Regions from separate parts of the Glaciecola sp. 2405UD65-10 genome, predicted to be linked through region 2. Evidence: predicted binding sites of a transcription regulator. Region 2 holds the regulator's gene; the other holds the start of a gene.
The links. The regulator sigma-54, encoded in region 2, starts transcription at its own class of promoters, with help from an activator protein. The targets are predictions, from matches to a motif close to GTTGGCACGNNNNTNGNNT.

Region 1 (10,151 bases), on a different contig from region 2:
GCTTTAAGAACAAGGCCATTAAAGTTGGCTGGTCAGGAATACCCGTTTCTCGTATGCCAATCGACTTTTGAAAAGCCGCAAACGCTTTAACGTCGTTATTGTCGTAATTAGCGTCTACATCGCCATTTAAAAAACCTAATGCTTTTAAACGCTTTTTAGCACGTAACAGTATTTCTGAGTAATAGTACGACTGTGTATTCTGCACATCAATTTTGGTCATTATTGAGTTCGCTTCTAAGCGAATAGGAAATAATGTTTTGATCAAACTATTGGTAGCAGTTAAAAAATGCATGTCGGAGTTGGTTTGGCAATGACGTTGTAACAAAGCAAGCATGAGTTCAGTAGATTGCCATGGGGTCACGTCATAAGTGTTTTCTTGGGTGCTATTAAAGTGACTTAAGTAGCCTTCCAACCAACCACCATACAAATAGTAGTCGGTGGTTTTAGCTTCACTGGCTTTTAAAAAATCACTACACATGCGCTTGCCCGCGCCTTTAACCGCAAACTTTCCTTCGGTATCAGCGGCATTAGCCACCAGCGACCCGCACATACCAATGGCACACGCCGTCACAATAGATATTAATTTATTCAAAACAAACTCTCTTGTACTTTTTAATCAAGAAAAAGGCCCGATGCTATTTGCGTCAGGCCTTTTATATTACTACCAATTAACTTAGTAAGGATAGTCTAAAACTATGCTTTCTTACTTTTACGTAAACCAGCAAGACCTAATAGACCTAAACCAAATAATGCAAGTGCACCTGGTGAAGATACGTCTGTTGGACCTGGTACAAATGTGGTGATTGGCAATTGCAATACGCCGAATTGACCTGCTTCTGAGAACGATACACCTGTCACGAATGCGCCGCCATCAGAAGGTGATAACATAAGGTCAGTGTCGATTCCAGTAATGGTAAAGGTAGATACTGGAATATCAAACTGAACAGTAGAGTTAGCCATTAAGGCCATTTCTACGGTGTCGCCTAATGAATTAACATAAGTCACTAAGTAACCGTTTGGATCATTTACAGTTAGCAAGGTTGGTGCCGTTACGCTGGCAAACAAACCACCGTCAGTAGCGGTGTAAGTATAGCCGGTCGCTACGTCAGGGTCGAACCAAATAGTTTCACCAGCTTCAACTTCAGGTAACTGAATAACAAACGCGCCTTCGTCGTTAGTTGGGTTACTTGGGTCGGGTAATACGGGTGTGAACTCAGAGTCGCCGCCGTCAGAATCAAAGTCACCAAAGCTGCTTAAAAAGATGGTGCTATCAAAACTAGAATCACCTGCATCAGCAAGGATTAGTTTGAATGTATTACCTTCGCTACCAGGAACAACTGGCACATCAAAGCGCATTAAAGGAATGCCATTCGGTGCAAGTACACCATTAAGTTCGGTACCTTGAATTGCGCTAAAATCAGGATGGTTGATATTTATTGCTAGAGGGCTTGTACCTGGCTCTGCACCAGTTTCTAAAGCACCAGCAACATTGGTTCCGTTTACAAACATGCCAAATCCATCAATAAATTCGGTCCCGACGAAATTAGGAAACTCTTCAGATCCAAAAGCAGCAATGAACGAAATTTGCTCTACGTCTTCAGCCACGTCAAATGTAATATTAAGTTCAACAGGATCGTAATGCTCGGTTTGTCCTGTTATACCTTCCAAAATTGCATTTTGCTCATCTGTAGCCGATGAGTTAAAGGAGCCTGAAAAACTTCCGCTAGTATTAGGGCCATCTTCATAGTTGTTTACATCGCCAGTACTGAATACAACACCGCCTGCAACTGGAAGACCATATACATCAGATGTATTGGTAAAAGTGCCTGATTGAGGTGTGATAAGCGTATCAGCTGCAAGTGTAGATATACTTGCAAGAATAGGTCCTTCACACTCTACATTATCAATGCAAGGATCAATAGGAAGTTGCACATCGCATTCAACTTCGTCATCACATTCTACAGGGGCAGGGCCTTCGCCTCCAACCATTACACCGCCAAGAAGACTGTAGCTAGTAATAGTTACGCCAGAATTAGGAATGATTAGTGTATTTGCGAGATCTTCAGCACTATTAGTAGAAGTAATTTCAATAGCACTAGCGCTAGTTGAACCAATTGCTAAAGCAACAGCACAAGAAATGCTAGTTAGCGTTGCTGTTTGAGTAAAATATTTCATTATTATTAAATTCCGTTTTAGATTAATGCAAGCCTCTTCTGAGGTAAATCAATCTATTTAAGTGTATTTTGTAAACAGGGTGTGGGCTACCTAAAGTATCCAGAGGTAAGGTGTAGCAATAAACGAGCCATACAAAAATAAGGTTTTAATTGCATGATAATTATCAACTTTTTCATAAAGCAATATAGTTTTCTTAAGTGAAGTGTAAAAATAATTGACAAAAATATCAGAAGTTGAAAATTGTAAAAATGAATGTAGGTCGCTCAATGCTCAATTCGTAGCAAAATCTGAAAAAGTACAGCCCAAAAACTAAAATAGCTTTGTGTAAGAACTTAAAATGTTTGTCCTAAGTTTGCTAAATATTTGTTTGCATTTTGTTGCTCAATTGTGTCAAATTCAATGCCCGAATATAATGCAATGCACAGAAGTGAGCCATTGATGAAAAAAATTGAAGCAATAATTAAACCCTATAAATTAGACGATGTTCGTGAAGCCTTAAGTGAAGTTGGAATATCGGGCGTAACGGTTTCTGAGGTAAAAGGTTTTGGCCGCCAAAAAGGGCATTCAGAAACCTACCGTGGAGCAGAGTATAAAATTGACTTCCTACCTAAGTTGAAACTTGAAATAGCGGTAAGTGATGCTTTAGTTGAGCGCTGCATTGAAATTATTGCTCAAACAGCAAGAACCGGCAAAATTGGCGATGGAAAGATTTTCGTTATAGATCTAGAAAGTGCAATCCGCATAAGAACAGGCGAGCGAGACGACGAAGCAGTTTAAAGCGCAGTACCTCTACTAGTTGCTCACAGCACAAACAACACCTATATCGAGACACAATATGAATGAAGTTAATAGCGCCATAGAAACCTTGGTGCAAAGTTCTAATACCTATTTTTTATTAATTGGCGCCATTATGGTATTTGCCATGCACGCAGGATTCGCTTTTTTAGAAGTGGGCACTGTGCGTCACAAAAACCAAGTAAACGCGCTAGTTAAAATTATCACTGATTTTGCAGTATCGTGCATTGCCTATTTTTTCATTGGTTATTACATAGCTTATGACACCACCTTTTTCGCAAATGCCGCAGATTTATCAGCAAACAATGGCTATGACCTAGTTAAGTTTTTCTTTTTAATGACATTTGCAGCCGCCATACCCGCAATTATATCGGGGGGCATTGCTGAACGAGCCAAGTTTTATCCATTCTTAATTGCTTCGGCACTAATTGTTGCCTTTGTTTATCCGTTTTTTGAAGGGATAGTGTGGAACGGAAACTATGGCATTCAAGCGTGGTTAGAAGAAACAACCGGTGCTGCTTTCCATGACTTTGCAGGTTCGGTTGTAGTGCATGGAGTAGGGGGTTGGTTAGCCTTAGTTGCTGTTTACTTCTTAGGCCTGCGTATGGGCCGTATTAAAGATAATCGCTTAGTTGCCTTTGCCCCATCTAACATTCCTTTTCTTGCTCTTGGTACATGGATACTCAGCATTGGTTGGTTTGGCTTTAACGTGATGTCAGCGCAATCTATGGATGGCATTAGCGGCCTAGTGGCTATGAATTCACTTATGGCTATGGTGGGCGGAATACTGGCTGCCTTATGGTTTGGTAAGAACGATCCAGGATTTATACACAACGGCCCTTTAGCTGGTTTAGTGGCTGTATGTGCAGGCTCTGACGTAATGCATCCTATGGGGTCGTTAATGGTGGGTATAGTGGCAGGCTTTATTTTCGTTAAGCTATTTACGGTAATGCAACAAACTAAGAAAATTGATGATGTGCTAGGTGTGTGGCCGCTTCATGGCGTGTGCGGTGCTTGGGGCGGTTTAGCGGCGGGTATTTTTGGTCTTGAAAGCTTAGGCGGCCTTGGCGGTGTTTCGTTTATGGCTCAGCTAATTGGCACCGTTGCGGGCATAGTTGTTGCGCTAGTAGGCGGCTTTATTGTATACGGGCTGGTTAGTAAACTAAGCACTATTAGGCTAAGTGAAGAAGAAGAGTACCAAGGTGCTGATTTGAGTATTCATAATATTGGTGCTACGGGTAAAGATTAAGCGTTGTGGTGATGTTTGGAGCTTGCAGCCTTCGCTGCAATGACGGAGGCGGGCTGCAATGACCAATATACCGGTCATTGTGGCGCAGGCCACAAACTCCAAGCGCAGGGCTGCAATGACGGAGGCAGGGCTGCAATGACCAATACACCGGTCATTGTGGCGCAGGCCACAAACTCCAAGCGCAGGCTTAGGCCGAAAACATTGCTTTTAGCTCGTCTAAGTAGGGGGCATAGTGCTCCCACTGTTTTAGGCCCGATGTATAAATAGGTTGCCTAACTTGTTGTGCGCTGGGGGTTTTAACCGCGCGTTTATTCTGATGAAAGTTAAGGCATGCGTTTTCAAACGGTAATTCGCAATAGTCTAGTAAACGCCTAATTTCAGCTTCGGTGTTATGCACCATATCTTCGTGTTGAACCTGCAAAATTTCACCAGGGAACACGGTTTGCCAATGATCCATTAAGCGCACATATTCTTGATAATAGCGGCCAATGTTATGTAACGAATAACTAAACTCTTGGCCCTCGCCAAATTGCTGTTTAAAGCCGCTAAAACAACAGGCCATTGGATCGCGCCTTGCGTCTATAATTTTAGCCTTGGGTAAAATGAGTTTTATCAAGCCAATATGCATATAGTTGTTGGGCATTTTATCTATAAAATACAATGCTCCTTGGCGGTACACCTTAGTGTCAGCAATAAATTTTTCACCAAAGGCTTTAAAGTAATCTTTAGGAATACTTAGCATATTGTTTGGATACACAACCTTGCCATTAGACTTTTTGCTCAAATTTGCCGCTAGTCCAAGAATTTCGTGCAGTTCCATAGTGCCATCTACTTGTGAGTGCGACGCTAATATTTGCTCAAGCAAAGTAGAGCCCGCGCGGGGCATACCTACTATGAAAATAGGCGCTTTATCATTACAACCTAGGTCTTTGAGTTGTTCTGCTAGTTCAGGTGTAAAGTAATCTATTTGATTTTGCACAAAACCTGCGTGTTCATCACTTGAGTAATGCAATGTACTGTTTTTAAGTTCATTGCCCTGCTTATAATGATAAAACGAGGTGTCATATGCTTGGGTATCTTCAAAAGCTTTACCTAAAGCAAAATGCATATGAATTTTGTCAGTAATGCTGACCGCATCTTTTTTAGTGGCGGCTAGCATCTGCTCAACTTCTTCAGCACTAAACGTATAAGTTTTTACGTTTGCTAAGCTCCAGAGAGCATCGCCGTAGTCTTGGTTATGAGTATAAGCATTCTTGTATGCACTAATACACGCGTCAACACTTCCTGCGGTTTTATAAGCATGCCCTAATAATAAGTGAACATGAGATTTTGCTGGGTGCATTTTTAATATACACTCGTATATCTCAATCGCTTCATCTAATTCACCCAAACCCACTAATGACGTGGCTTTAGCTACTTCATAAAATATATTGTTCTTATCTTGCTCCACAAGTTCATTCGCTAGGTTTAAGGCCTTAGCAAACTTACCAAGCTTTGTATAAACTCGGTATAACTCGTACTTGGCTTCACTATTTTGAGGCTCTAACTCTGCGCATGTTTCTAGAATAAACTCGGCTTCTGATACATATTTAAGCTCTAATGCAATGTCTGCCAATAGCATTAAGGCAATAACAGAATGTTTATTCTGCTGTAAATATTGCCTACATATTCTGTCAGCCAAGGCAATATTACCTGAATGCAAAGCATCGGTGGCCGCTAAAATAGGTTTGGGCAGTTTACTCAAGCGGTCAATATTACGCTTGCATAGGGCTTCTGCTTCTACCTGCTTCTGTTGTGTATAAATAGGCAGTAATGCTTGCCACGCAGAAAGCAAAGCCGGATTAATTTGTGTCGCTTTATAAAAATTAACGCTGGCGTCTAATAATTTATTAAGCGAACGATAGTTGTATCCCTTTTCCTGATACGCCCTTGCATGCTCAGGAGCCAATAAAATGAGTTCGTTAAGCGCTGCTAATGCATCTGAAAAACGCGTTTGCATACGAAAACACACGGCTAATAAATAATAGTATTCTACTTTTTGTGGCGCTTGGTCTAAAAAGCGAAGGGCGTTTTGCGCTTCACTCTGTGCTTTTTGAAAGTCACTTTGTTGAATAAGCGTTTGTATCTCATTAAGAGATGCAACATGGTTTTTCGAAGAGTTTGCTGACATAAAAATACAATACTGTTTGAGGCTGCCTAAACGGTGAGTTTAGCATAAAAAAGCCCCTACAAGAGGGGCTTAATATGATTACATAATGCTACAAAGTAGCAATGTAAGGCTAGTAGAAATCGTAAGACAATCTGAAGCCAACTGTTCTTGGGCGGTTGGTCACAACTTTAGGCGTATATTGTTGTTTATCAATATACAAAATTGCACTCTCGTCAAAAACGTTATCTATGTAAAGTTCTGCTTTCCATTCATCGTTAGTTACACCAAACGCTAGGTTAGCTAACACGTAACTATCTTGAATGTAGCGGCCGCCTGCAAATGTGCTGCCGTCAGTGTCGGTGTAAGTAACGCCAGCGTAATTTGCGGCTTCATTTTGAATGCTTAAGCCACTGCCCGTTCCAAAAATCAGGTTAGTTGAACTTTCTAATACATATGCATCCATTTCCATGCCTGCTAAGCGGTCACCTGTATATGCCAATGAGCCATTTACAAATGCTGTTAAACCGTTCTCAAGTTCATAGAAATAACGTGCACGTACGTTTCCTGAAAACGATGCAGAGTAAGGTAGTTCGCTGCCCTCAGGTGGCGCTATGCCTGCTAGTTCATCATTAATACGTGTTAACTCAGTATCAAGTAAACTGAATGACGCATCAATTACTAGGTTGTCAGTTGCTAACCATGTTAAATCACCGTCAATACCACGTATTTCAGCATCACCCACGTTGTCGGTAAATACTAAGAAGCTAATATTGGTTGGGTCATAGCGCGAGGTTTGCAGTTCAGTAATTTCAGAGAAATACGCAGTTGCGTTTACACGCAATATGCCTTCAAAGAAATCACCTTTCATACCAAGCTCATAGTTCTTCAAGGTATCAGTGGTTGAATATACTGGAATTCTAAAACCTTCAAACGCACCTTGTTGGTTAGTGGCTAATCCACCACCTACACGGTTTGTTACTGGGGGTCTAAAGCCTTCACTGTAGCTAGCGAAAATCAGTAAGTCGTCATTAGCTTTCCAGTCAATAGACGCTTTATATATAGTGTCATCAACAGTAAGTACGCCATCGTCATCAAGTAATGACACTTCAAGTTGGCCGCTATCAATAGCTGCATTAATAACACTAGCATCTTCACCTACCGCAGCTAAATCAGCTGGGTCTAGGGTACCGAAAGCACGTAATCTGCCAGCAACGTCAACAGTAGTAGTGGCACCTTTAAATGAATCTTCAATTTCGTACCAACGCGCACCTAAACTAACCGTGACGGTATCAGTTAAATCGTATTCAGCTTGTCCAAATAAAGCAATTTGGTCTATACCGTGTGAAATGTCATTTACGAAACTGATTTCAGATGGGAAAATAATTCCGCCGCTGTTAATACCTTCTCCGCCTTGAAGTTCACGCTCTAAGTCTGTAAATTTTTCTGTATTGGCAATATTAAATAAACCTACTGAGCTTAAATCTTGCGCATCATAGAAAATACCAGCCGTAATGCGCCAATCATTTTCAGCATCAGTGTTAACTCTAAATTCATGTGTTTGACGCGAAGTATCCGTAGATTCTTTATAGAATTTAGTAGGATCTAAACATGCTTCGTCAGCCGCAGCGGTGTCACCACCATAGTTACAAACGTAATACGCTGAGAAAAGCCCGCCGTTGGTATAGCCTGTGTAGTCAATAGTTGAAGTAATTTCACGGTCAAGGTAACCACCGGTGTATACAACTTCAAGCTGCGCTAAACGGCCGCTTAAGGTCCATGTTGTTAAGCCAAATTTGTCAGAATTTTCGTCTGGCACGAAACGGTTAACAGAACTAGTACCTTCTAAAGTAGGGTCATAAGAAAATACGCCTTCGGTATCAAGTTGCTGCCTTGTATGTTGAACCAGTAAATCCCAGTCTTCATTGAATTCATAAGCAACACCTACACGTACACCAGCATAGCTTGCATCATTAATATCTTCTTCAACTAAGCTTGTGTTATCAGGGGCTACCGTTGGTGTGTTTGCTGGATCACTTAAAACACCACCAGAAATACGGTCAATAACTACAGCGCTACCGCCGTATCCGCCGTTACTAGGATCATTTAGGATGTTATCAATCCAACCGCCTTGGTTGTCATTGTAAGCGGTAATTCTAACCGCTAGGTCATCGGCTAATGTGAAGTTCATGAAAGCTTCAAGTGAGTTACTCATTTCACCGCCTTTGGTGAAACTAGCGTCTACATCTACGCCGCCTGAAAAACCGTTGAAATCAGGTTTGTTAGTAATCATTCTAACAGTACCTGACTGAGAACTAGCGCCAAACAAGGTTCCTTGTGGACCAGGAAGCACTTCAACGCGCGCTATGTCGGCGGCGTATACGTCAAGGTTTCTACCCTGCATCGATACAGGCTGTTCGTCTAGGTAGAATGCAACTGAAGGTTGCAAGGCTTGAACGCTAGAAACTGAGATGGCTGTTTGAGTGGTAGCCGCGCCACGAATATAAATTTCGTTTTGACCAGGGCCCGTGCCTTGGAATACAACATTTGGTAAAAATTCTACGTAATCTTGAAAGTTATCAACACCCAAATTTTCTAGTGCATCACCACTTAGTGCGCTAACGGTTACGGGCACATCTTGAATAGATTCTGCACGTTTTGTAGCGGTTACTTCAATGGTTTCTATTTCTCTTGACGAGCTAGAAGATTCTTCAGCTTGTTGGGCGATGGCCACCGAAGAAGCGCCTAGCGCTGTGATTATGGCGTAGCTCAATTGTTTAAGTTTCAATGTATTCCCCTGCATTAACTTAGTTGGTACGTTTTTGAATGTGCTAATTATTTGTGTGCTAATAATTAGTTGTGTACGCTTTTTATAATACTACAAATACCGGCATACTGGAAATTAGCCTTATATATTATGGCAAGGTGCATGTATTTAGCTAAAATTTGTGCTTTATTATACCGCTTAAGGTTATAATCGAATTTAATTCTATTGAATGTATTGGCTGGTGAATTTTTAATGCACCGTTAATTATGTGTTTGTACGTTAAATTCGCTCAGCTAAGGAGTGTTTTGCTTGAGTAGCTCTAATCAAATGAAATTAAATAAAGCCGTTTTTATTCCCGCTTCGGTTTTAGTTATCTCGCTTTTATTATTCACTTTAGTTTTGCCCACTGTTTCGGCAAATTTCTTCGACTTGTTACAAGCCACTATTGTTGAAAATGGAAGTTGGTTTTACGTCTTAATTGTTGCTTTAATTCTAATGTTTACTCTTTATTTAGGGTTTTCGCGTTTTAGTGATATTAAGCTAGGGCCTGACCACGCCGTCCCCGAATACTCTTACTTAAGTTGGCTTTCAATGTTGTTCGCCGCGGGCATGGGCATTGGATTAATGTTTTATGGGGTTGCTGAGCCTCTTATGCATTACTTGGCGCCGCCGGTTGCAGAAACTGGCACCATAGAAGCGGCTCGCGAAGCTATGAAAATTACCTTTTTTCACTGGGGTCTGCACGCTTGGGCTATATACGCCATAGTGGCCTTAACCTTGGCTTATTTTAGCTTTCGTCATGACTTACCGCTTACATTACGTTCTGCCTTGTATCCTATTATTGGTGATAAAATTTATGGCTGGCGTGGCGATGTAGTAGATGTGTTTGCCGTAATTGGTACTTTGTTTGGCGTGGCAACATCGTTAGGCTTAGGGGTAATGCAAATAAGCTCAGGCTTAAGCTATTTATTTGATTTTACTCCCTCTACTACAATGCAGGTTATCTTAATTGGCGCTAT
Region 2 (10,151 bases):
TTGTTAGGTTTGACCGCGCACGAAGTTTACGACGAAGAGTTAGCAAGGCAAGTAGCTGCGTCTGACTTAGAAATTCTTGAAACGAACGTTTCTATTACTGAAGACTTATGGTTAAAGTTTGCTGATGGTAGCCGTAAATATTTTGAAATGCGTAAAGTTCCATTCTTTGATCATGAGGGGAATCGCTTAGGAATATTGGCATTTGGCCGTGATATGACTGAGCGTAAGCAATCGCAATTAAGCATTGAGCAAGCCAGTAAAGATAAGACTAAATTTATTGCTACCATAAGCCACGAACTAAGAACGCCACTAAACGGTATAGTGGGTTTATCAAGAATGCTGCGCGATACAAAGCTTAATGCTGAGCAGTTTGAATGGGTAAGCACCATATATGCAAGTGCTATTACCTTGGGCAACATTTTTAACGACATAATAGACTTAGACAAGCTTGATCGTAATAAAGTTGAAATTCAGTATAAAACCGTAAATACCACAAACTTCGTAAATGAAATTGGCAGTATTATTAAATTACTGGCGGCAGATAAAGGCTTAGCATTTAACTGCCAAATTGTTGAACCAGTGCCAGTGGCCTTTGAAGCTGACGGCACGCGCTTACGCCAAGTACTTTGGAATATGTTATTTAATGCGGTAAAGTTTACGCAAGAAGGCTCGGTGTCATTAACTATGTCATCAAAAATTCATAGCACTACTCAAGCTGATATTATCTTCACCATCCAAGATACCGGAATAGGGATTGATAAAGACCAACTCGACAAGATTTTTGCGATGTACTACCAAGTTCAGCGTAGTGATTTTCAATCAGCTACTGGAACAGGCATTGGTTTGGCTATTTGTAAGCAAATGGTTGATAAAATGAAAGGTGATATTAAGGTTAACAGTGAGCTACATCAAGGCACCTGTTTTGAAATTACCTTGCCAGTTAACATTACTCATCAAGCTCCTGATGTGGAAGAGTTGCGTGTTAAAGACCTAAACATATTGTTAGTAGAAGACATTGAGCTAAACGTAATGGTAGCCAAAGCGCTACTTGAGAAGTTAGGACAGCATGTTTCAGTTGCTATGACGGGACAAGAAGCCATAGATATGGCGACCGAGTACAACTACGATCTGATACTGCTTGATATTCAATTGCCCGATATGACCGGTTTTGATGTAGCACGAACTTTGCTAGAGCAAGATTTAGTGCTAGGAACACCTATAGTGGCGCTTACCGCCAATGTAATTAAAAAGCGTGAAGAATACTTACAAAACGGCATGGACGATGTTATTGCTAAACCGGTTAAAAAAAGCCGCATCATTCAAGTATTCAACGAGCTTTTTGCGAATGACAACCTAGTGGAAGAAGAAAAGCCCAAAAAGCAGACTTCTGCAATTGTCATAGAAGAGACTACGCAAAAAGTGCTCGATATGGACTTGCTGTCTATGTTGATAGAAACTATTGGTGAGGGCATGGTTGAAGCAAGCTTAAGAGTCTTTGAAGAGAAAATCCCTGAGTACATGGAAGCGCTTAAAGTATCGTTAGCGGCAGATGATAAAGACGATGTTTGCTCACAAGCGCACAAAATTAAAGGGGCTGCAGGCAGCGTAGGTTTAACAAGAGTACAAAGCACCGCTAATATGATGCAACAGGGTGATCACCCAGCGTGGTGGGAAAACGTTCACGATTGGCTAGAGCAACTCGAAATGGCGATTGAACAAGACGTAAGCCATTTGCATGACTGGCTCAAGCGCCAACAAATAGAAGACTAAGCAATGTTAAATTAGGAACAGCGTTGCTGTTCCTAAAAATGCAAATATACCCACCACGTCGGTAATAGTGGTTAATATCACACTACCGGCTAGCGCTGGGTCAATCTTCAGCTTCTTCATAATAATAGGCAAGGTTGCACCCGCTAAACCTGCGGCAATCATATTTATCATCATGGCGAACGCAATTACGCCGCCAAGCACGTAATCTTGTTTCCAAATTGCTATTACTGAGGCAATTAAAAACGCCCAAATAAGCCCGTTTAAAAAGCCAATAAATAATTCTTTTCTGACTAACCATAGGGCATTAGTGGTAGCAACATGGCCCAGAGCCATACCACGAATAACCAAGGTTAGTGTTTGGTTTCCCGCAACGCCTCCCATACTCGGTACAATGGTATTTAAAATAGCAAGCACCGCCAATTGGCTTAACGTTGCTTCAAACATGTCACTTACAGCGGCGGCTAATAAGGCGGTGATTAAATTTACACCTAACCATACTGAACGGCGTTTAGTTGATTGCCCAACGGGGGCGAAAGTATCTTCTTCATCATCCAAACCGGCCATGCTCATCATTGAGTGTTCAGCGTCTTCACGAATAATATCGACCACGTCATCAATGGTAATTCGCCCCACTAGGGTCCCGTCTTCGCTTATAACCGGTGCTGATAACCAGTCGTAGCGTTCAAACATACTTGCCACTTCGCGTTCTTGGGTATCAACTAAAATGGCCTCAGGCTCATCATTCATTATTTCCGCAACGGTAACATCGGGTTTGGAGGTTAGTAGTTTTGATAGTGAAACGGTGCCTATTAAGGCATCTTGTTTGTTTACCACATAAAGGGTGTCAGTGTTTTCTGGTAATTCTAGCTTTAAGCGCAAATAGCGTATTACTACGTCAACCGATACATCATCTCGCAGAGTGATGGTGTCGGTATTCATAATAAAGCCAGCGGTTTCTTCCCCGTATGACAACGCTTTTTCTGCTCGTAAGCGGTCTTGGGCGTCCATCGATTTTAAAATTTTATTTAAAACGTTTTCGGGCAGCGTACTTAAGGTTTCGGCTAAATCATCAGTATCCATGTCTTCAAGCGCGTCTACTACGCTTGCTGGAACCATGTTGCTTATTATACCGTTTCTTACATCTTCACTGAGCTCTTCTAACACATCACCATGAAAATCTGCATCAAGCATTTTCCATAAGTCAGTACGCGTTTTGGCGGGAGATGATTCAAGTAAAAGGGCGGTATCACCGGGGGGGATGTCATGCAATAGCTTGCGTACACGCACGAATGCGCCGGCGTTTAGTGATTTACTAATTGACGCTAGTCTGTCTTGTGTTGTCTTGTTTTCAATGGTTTCCGACATGCTCGTATCCAAGTGTTTCTGCTAGCGAGTTAGCAAAAGTATAGCATTATCTTAGTATTAAATGTATGAATTGTTGTAAATTCAGAGGCTTATTCGCCTTCATCAAACTTATTCGCAATTAGGTTTTCTATGTCGTCCATTGCCGCTTGGGCATCATCTCCTTTGCACTTTACGGTAACTTCTTTGCCCATTCCGCTTCCTAACATAAGCAAAGCAAGCACGCTATTTGCTGGCGCTGACTGCTCATCTTGCTCTATAAGTATTTCACTTTCGTATTGATTCGCCAATTCTACTAATTTAGTTGCGGCGCGCGCGTGTAAGCCCAATTTATTAATAATGGTTAGGGTTTTAACTAATTCCATTTGCACGCTCCGGTTTATTCATTGTTTTGAGCCTGCTTAACTTTTTCAATAGCGGCCTCTTCTATAGCCTCTTTTTCAGCTTGGGCTTTCTTGATTCGCTTAAGCTCTCGATGTTTAACTTGAACATCACCGTGGCTTTTTTTGAATGCTTCACTTAAGGCTTGAGAAACAAACACCGAGCGATGCTGGCCGCCCGTGCAACCAATAGCTACCGTTACATAACTTCTGTTATTCCTTTCCAAATGTGGCAGCCAGGTGGTAATGAAATTTTGGATTTGCCAAATAAGCTTCATCACTAAAGGTTGGCCTGACAAAAACAATTCAACTGGGCTATCTAAACCCGTATAAGGGCGTAAATCTGGGTCCCAATGAGGATTGGGTAAAAACCTTACATCAAATACGTAGTCGGCGTCTTTAGGTAAGCCATATTTAAAGCCAAATGATTCGAACACAATCACCAAATCAGAACTCTTCTTGCCTAGCACTCGTTCACGAATAGTTTCTGCTAAATCATGTACTGACAAATTATCGGTATTTATATGGAGGTCGGCTTTTTCGGCCACTGGCACTAAAATGTCACGTTCAGCTGCAATGGCGTCAACTAGTGAATTGTTAAGTTTGAAAAGGGGATGTAAGCGGCGAGTTTCGCTATAACGCTTTATTAATACATCATCGCTAGCATCAATAAATATAATGGTAATGTCCCAAAACTCGGGCAAATATTCTAGCAATTCGGTGATTTCATTTTCCGAATCGGGCATGTTACGCACATCTATACTTACGGCAACAAGTTCGTGTTGTTCGACTACCGTATTGGTAAGTGTGGGCAGCAGTGAAACAGGAATGTTATCTACGCAGTAATAGCCTAAATCTTCAAGTGCGCGAAGTGCAATTGATTTACCTGAACCTGAACGCCCGCTAATGATCAATAATTTCATAGTGTAAAACTCGCGTTAAATAAAAGGTGTTGCAGAGTGAGAAATTACGTGTTTTCAGTATAGAGTGCTTTTTGCAGGTAGTGAATCAATTTCACTCTTAAGCTAGGGCAGCCACTATTTCGTTTTTGTTTTCAGCTTTTCTTATTGCTTTTACAATGTCTTTATTGCTTAATTTTTTTGCTATGCCTGATAAAGCCTCAAGGTGCTGGCTAGTTTGTTCTTCGGGCACTAAAATCGCAAAGAATATATCAACGGCTTGACTATCAATTGCGTCAAAATCTATTGGAGAATTGGTTGTGAGTATTACTGCAATCATATGACTCAGACCTTTTATTCGGCCATGTGGAATAGCAATGCCATTTCCAATACCAGTACTGCCCATTTTTTCTCGACCTAATAGACTTGAAAGCACTTCTACTTGGTCAAGCTCAGGTGACTGCAATACAGCAATTTCAGAAATTTTTTCAAAAATTCGTTTTTTGCTATGGCACTCAACCGAACATTGAGTTCGGTCAAGTGAAATTATGTCATTTATGATCATAGTTAGTTAGCTTAGTGACGCTTAAGTTTTTCTTTGTGTTTAATAACTTGGCGATCTAGCTTATCAATTAAGCCATCAATAGCCGCATACATATCGGTGTGTTCTGAGTTAGCAAATACTTCACCACCACTCATGTGTACAGTGGCTTCCGCTTTTTGGTTAAGTTTTTCAACGTTAAGTATTACATGCACATTATTGATATGGTCGAAATGTCGTTCGAGTTTTTCAAACTTAGTGTCAACATAAGTGCGCAATGAGTCGGTGATTTCGACGTGATGACCGGTAAGGTTAATTTGCATATTGATGGTCCTCTTTGCCTTTTAGACAAGGCTTTTTCGTTGATTAGAAGGGGGAATGTTTAACGATTCCCGGTATTTTGCAATTGTTCGCCGGGCCACATTAATGCCCTGATCGGCAAGCAATTGCGCAATCTTGCTATCACTTAACGGCTTGTTCGATGGTTCATCAGCAACTAATTTTTTGATGAACGCACGAATAGCAGTAGAAGAACAATTTTCGCCAGACTCTGTAGATACGTGTGACGAAAAGAAATACTTAAGCTCAAATATGCCTCTTGGGGTGTGCATGTACTTTTGTGTTGTAACACGTGAAATAGTTGATTCGTGCATGTCTACCATTTCAGCCACATCGTTTAATACCATGGGCTGCATTTTTTCAGGACCTTGCTCAAAAAATTCACGTTGTTTAGCAACAATACAATGCGACACCTTCAAAAGGGTTTCATTTCTGCTTTCCAAACTTTTAATAAACCATTTTGCTTCTTGTAAATGAGACTTTATATATTGCGAATCGTTCGAATTACTGGTTTTCGATAGTTTCGCGTAGGTTTCATTTACGGTAAGGGCGGGTAGGGCTTCGTTGTTTAATTCAACTGTCCACACGCCTTTATTTTTGTAAACATTAACATCGGGGATAACATATTCAGGCTCTCTTGATGAAACTGCGCTACCCGGGCGAGGATTCAAGGTTTTCAATAAGCGCATGACTTCACGCAGTTGATCTTCCTTTAAACGCGTTTTACGCATAAGTGTACGGTAGTCTTTGCTGCTTAATAAGTCAGCGTGTTCTTCAATCAGTGAGCGGGCTTGCTCAAGCCATGGTGTATCGTTATCAAATTGTTGCAATTGCACCAATAAGCATTCTTGTACTGAACGTGCGCCTGCACCAATAGGGTCAAAACGTTGAATACGTTTAAGTACGCATTCTACTTCGTCTAAATCAATGTCTTCGTTATCTAAGCTATCTAATATGTTTTCACACGAACTGGTTAAATAGCCTGATTCGTCAATTGAATCAATTATGGCAATCGCTATTGACATGTCATTATCGCTAAAATGCGTCATTTCAGCTTGCCATAGCAAATGGTCTTGAATGTTTTCGGTAGTTTCGCCTTGGAATATGTAGTCGTCGTCAGGGCTTGAGCCGGTCATTTTAGTGGGGGCTGATGTAGAACCTAGGTAATCTTCCCATGAACTATCAAGCGGTAAATCATTGGGTAAATCGCGGTTTTCAAGTGCTTCATGTGCATCCATAGGATCAGGAACATCTTTTTCGCCACTACTTAAAGATGCATTCGCTTCGTTTACGCCTTCTATATTCGCTGAAGCTTGTTCTTTGTCAGTTCGGGAATCGAGCGTTTCGCCTCGGTCAGCGTTTTCATTGCTATAGTCTAATTCTACCGTCTCCAAAAGGGGATTGGATTCAATGGCTTCTTGAATTTCTTGTTGCAGATCAAGTGTTGACAGTTGCAGCAGCTTAATAGCTTGTTGCAATTGGGGGGTCATAGTCAATTGTTGACTGAACTTCAGTTGTAACGAGGGTTTCATTACTATCCTTCTACTGCGCCTATCTCAAGTATGTAAAACATCTACCTTACCTAGCGATTCCTATCATTAATGCTTATCATACTCCCTAATTAGGAAAAAAAAAGAGGTTTATAATGCAAATTGTTCGCCAAGATAAACATCTCTTACCGTTTGATTAGCAAGAACTTCTTCAGACGTGCCGCTAGCTATCAATTCTCCATGGCTCACAATGTACGCAAGCTCACATACATCAAGGGTTTCCTTTACATTATGGTCAGTAATCAAAACCCCAATGCCACGTTCTTTTAATTGGTAAATTATTTTTTTAATGTCATTTACTGATATTGGATCAACCCCTGCAAAGGGTTCATCAAGCAAAATAAACTTGGGATCAGCTGATAATGCCCGCGCAATTTCAACGCGGCGTCTTTCGCCACCTGATAAACTCATGCCAAGGCTGTTACGAATATGATTAATATTAAAATCATCAAGCAGTTCATCAGCTATGACTTCGCGCTGGTCTTTTGAAATATCTTTGCGAGTTTGCAATATGGCCATTAAATTTTCATACACAGTGAGTTTTCTGAAAATAGAGGCTTCTTGAGGTAAATAACCAATGCCATTTCTTGCACGCTCGTGCATAGGAAGGTGGCTTAAGTTCATTTGATCAATAAAAATATCGCCTTTATCTAGTGGTACTAAACCCACTATCATATAAAAAGTAGTGGTTTTACCTGCACCATTGGGGCCTAACAGACCAACAATTTGTCCTGTTGATACTTCAATGCTTACATCGCGCACAACTTGGCGAGATTTATACGATTTAGCTAAGTTTCTGGCGCACAGCGTACTGGTCACAAATACAATCCTTCAATAGCGTTGTTTATTGTTGTTCTGAATCAGACTTTTCTTGCGAAAATGCACCAGGGCTTATTACTGTAGTAACGGGGCCACTGCTGTTTTCATCAGATTCAGCTAAGATTTGCTCTTTCGCCATATCAAACAAAATAGAATCACCATCTACTTTCACATCGTTTTGCACAATAACGGCTTGGCCGCGAAGCGAAAGCGTTCTAGACGCTACGGTATATACAATTTTGTTAGCTCGTGCTTCTACTATAGTACCGTCTTCTAAGCGCTGCTTGTAACTGGCGGGGCTGCCGCTTGCTATAATGACTTCTTGGCGCTTGCCATTGGTAGCATCAAGTTCAACGCGGTCAGCAAGTAATTCTAGACTGCCTTGGCGAATAACCACATTTTCAGTAAAAATAGACGTTTTTTTCTTGCCATCAATTGCTTGGTGATTTGACGTAAGCGTAACCGGCAAATCAAAATCTTGTGCAATGGTTGATGTAGCACTGCTATCTTCTGCAGTTTGTGCCGCCATAGCGGGTAGGGCATGTGCGTGAAAAGTCAGCGCACAGGCTGCTGATATAAAAAGTAGCCCTAGGTGCTTAAAACTGGGGGTTAACTTGCGTTTTAACATGTTCTTTTAACTCGTATTGTTGGGTAACTAAATCACCAAATAAACCCACACTGGTAACTAAATAATCTTGCCCTTTAATTTCTACCACTTGGTCAGAAAACAGGGTCTTACTCTCTAAATCAATTTCAATAAATTCGGTAGCAATGGCTTTAACATACTCTTCACTGCGCAAATTAACAATTTTTACGTTTTTCTCAAGTTGTATTCTATTGTTGTTATGCAAGGTGCCTTCTTGAGCCGTAATTTGCCACGGTTGTCCATCATCTAAAAATAGCGTGTATACAGGGTTTTCAAAAATTGCAAAGCCAAGTTCTTCGTAATGCTCCATTTTATCAGCCGCTACTTGGTGACTTAATTTGCCGTTTTTATCGTATAACTTACTGTTTAAGTTTAGGGCACTATAATTTGGAATAAGTTCACGGTCGCCTTTTTCGCTGCTTTGTTCTTTGGGATCTTGAAACAAAATAGACACGTACAAAGCTACCACGGCTGCAAATATGAATAACACACTCCAGCCGGTTCTATTCATACGCTGGCACCATGTTGCATATTTAATTTACCGTGTGCTTGCAAAAGCAAATCGCAAAACTCGCGAACCGCACCTTTGCCACCACCAAGGGTCGTTATAAAGTTAGCTTGTTGTTTTACATATGGGTGCGCATCATTTACCGCTACTTTAATAGCCGACAACCTATACATACCTACATCAGGCATATCATCACCCATGCTCGCCACTTGGCTAGTTTCAAGCTTAAGTTGATTTAGTAAGTCAGTTAACGCCGTGTGTTTGTCTTCACGTCCTTGCACTAAATGTTTAACGCCTAAGGCGCTCATTCTGTTTTTCACAATAGCTGAATCGCGCCCAGTTATAACAGCCACATCAATGCCACAGCTTTTGAGTGCTTTCACCCCATAACCATCTTTAGTATTGAAGGCTTTATATTCTTCGCCATTGTTACCTAGGTAAATACTGCCGTCACTGAATACGCCATCTACATCAAACACCACTAATTTAATTTGCTTGCATGCATCAAAAATTTTAGAAGGAACTGCTTGGTATAAAGTCGCTACACTATGAGCGGCGCCTTCTTGGTTAGCACTAGGTATGTTTTCATCAATAATGGGTTGAGCCATGTTATACCACTCCTGCTTTTAACAGCATGTACATATTAAGTGCGCCGACCGCTTGGTTTTCTTCGTTAACTACAAACAGGGCACTAATACGCTTACTTTGCATTAAGTTAAGGGCGTCTATTGCTAACGCGTTAGCGTTAATATGAACGCCGCCTTTGGTCATTACACTTTGTATTGACGTGGTTTGAATATCAATCGGTGAGTTAAGGGTTCTGCGCAAATCACCGTCACTAAATATCCCTACTAAGGTATTTTGCTCATTTGTTATGCCGGTAATACCTAAACCCTTTGATGAAATTTCAAGTAAGGCTTGTTTTAATGAATCATTTTGCGATACAAGAGGAATGTCATCGCCACTAGCCATTATGTCATTTACGGTAAGTAACAAACGCTTACCTAAAGCACCGCCCGGATGAGAAAACGCAAAATCTTCTGCGGTAAATCCTTTCGCTTCTAAAAGCGCAACGGCTATAGCATCTCCTAGTACTAGGGTAGCAGTAGTGCTGGTTGTGGGAGCCAAGCCTAAAGAACACGCTTCTTTGGTTACGCCAAGCAACAAACTAACCGCTGAGGCTTGCGCTAAACTACTTTTCGCATTGTTGGTAATAGCCACAATGGGTACACCAATTCTTTTTATTGACGGGAGTAAACCTACTAGTTCGGCGGTTTCGCCTGAATTAGAAATACCAATCAAAACGTCATTTGGGCTTAACATGCCAAAATCACCAT

Region 1: a site for sigma-54 is predicted at 2,526-2,544, ahead of ACOI22_RS11865 (P-II family nitrogen regulator). Genes of this name have one in related genera too.

The regions. Positions count from the first base shown of each region.
Region 1 covers NZ_JBMEUF010000001.1:2,683,945-2,694,095, forward strand. The annotation lists gene ACOI22_RS11855 (peptidoglycan-binding domain-containing protein) at 1-592, opposite strand, end outside; gene ACOI22_RS11860 (choice-of-anchor L domain-containing protein) at 694-2,175, opposite strand; gene ACOI22_RS11865 (P-II family nitrogen regulator) at 2,614-2,952, shown strand; gene ACOI22_RS11870 (ammonium transporter) at 3,011-4,219, shown strand; gene ACOI22_RS11875 (sulfotransferase) at 4,407-6,389, opposite strand; gene ACOI22_RS11880 (TonB-dependent receptor) at 6,499-9,153, opposite strand; gene ACOI22_RS11885 (BCCT family transporter) at 9,460-10,151, shown strand, end outside.
Region 2 covers NZ_JBMEUF010000003.1:40,433-50,583, forward strand. The annotation lists gene arcB (aerobic respiration two-component sensor histidine kinase ArcB) at 1-1,770, shown strand, start outside; gene mgtE (magnesium transporter) at 1,777-3,135, opposite strand; gene ACOI22_RS15415 (HPr family phosphocarrier protein) at 3,225-3,497, opposite strand; gene rapZ (RNase adapter RapZ) at 3,512-4,435, opposite strand; gene ptsN (PTS IIA-like nitrogen regulatory protein PtsN) at 4,533-4,976, opposite strand; gene hpf (ribosome hibernation promoting factor) at 4,988-5,275, opposite strand; gene ACOI22_RS15435 (RNA polymerase factor sigma-54) at 5,297-6,823, opposite strand; gene lptB (LPS export ABC transporter ATP-binding protein) at 6,932-7,660, opposite strand; gene lptA (lipopolysaccharide transport periplasmic protein LptA) at 7,686-8,288, opposite strand; gene lptC (LPS export ABC transporter periplasmic protein LptC) at 8,257-8,817, opposite strand; gene kdsC (3-deoxy-manno-octulosonate-8-phosphatase KdsC) at 8,814-9,422, opposite strand; gene ACOI22_RS15460 (KpsF/GutQ family sugar-phosphate isomerase) at 9,424-10,151, opposite strand, start outside.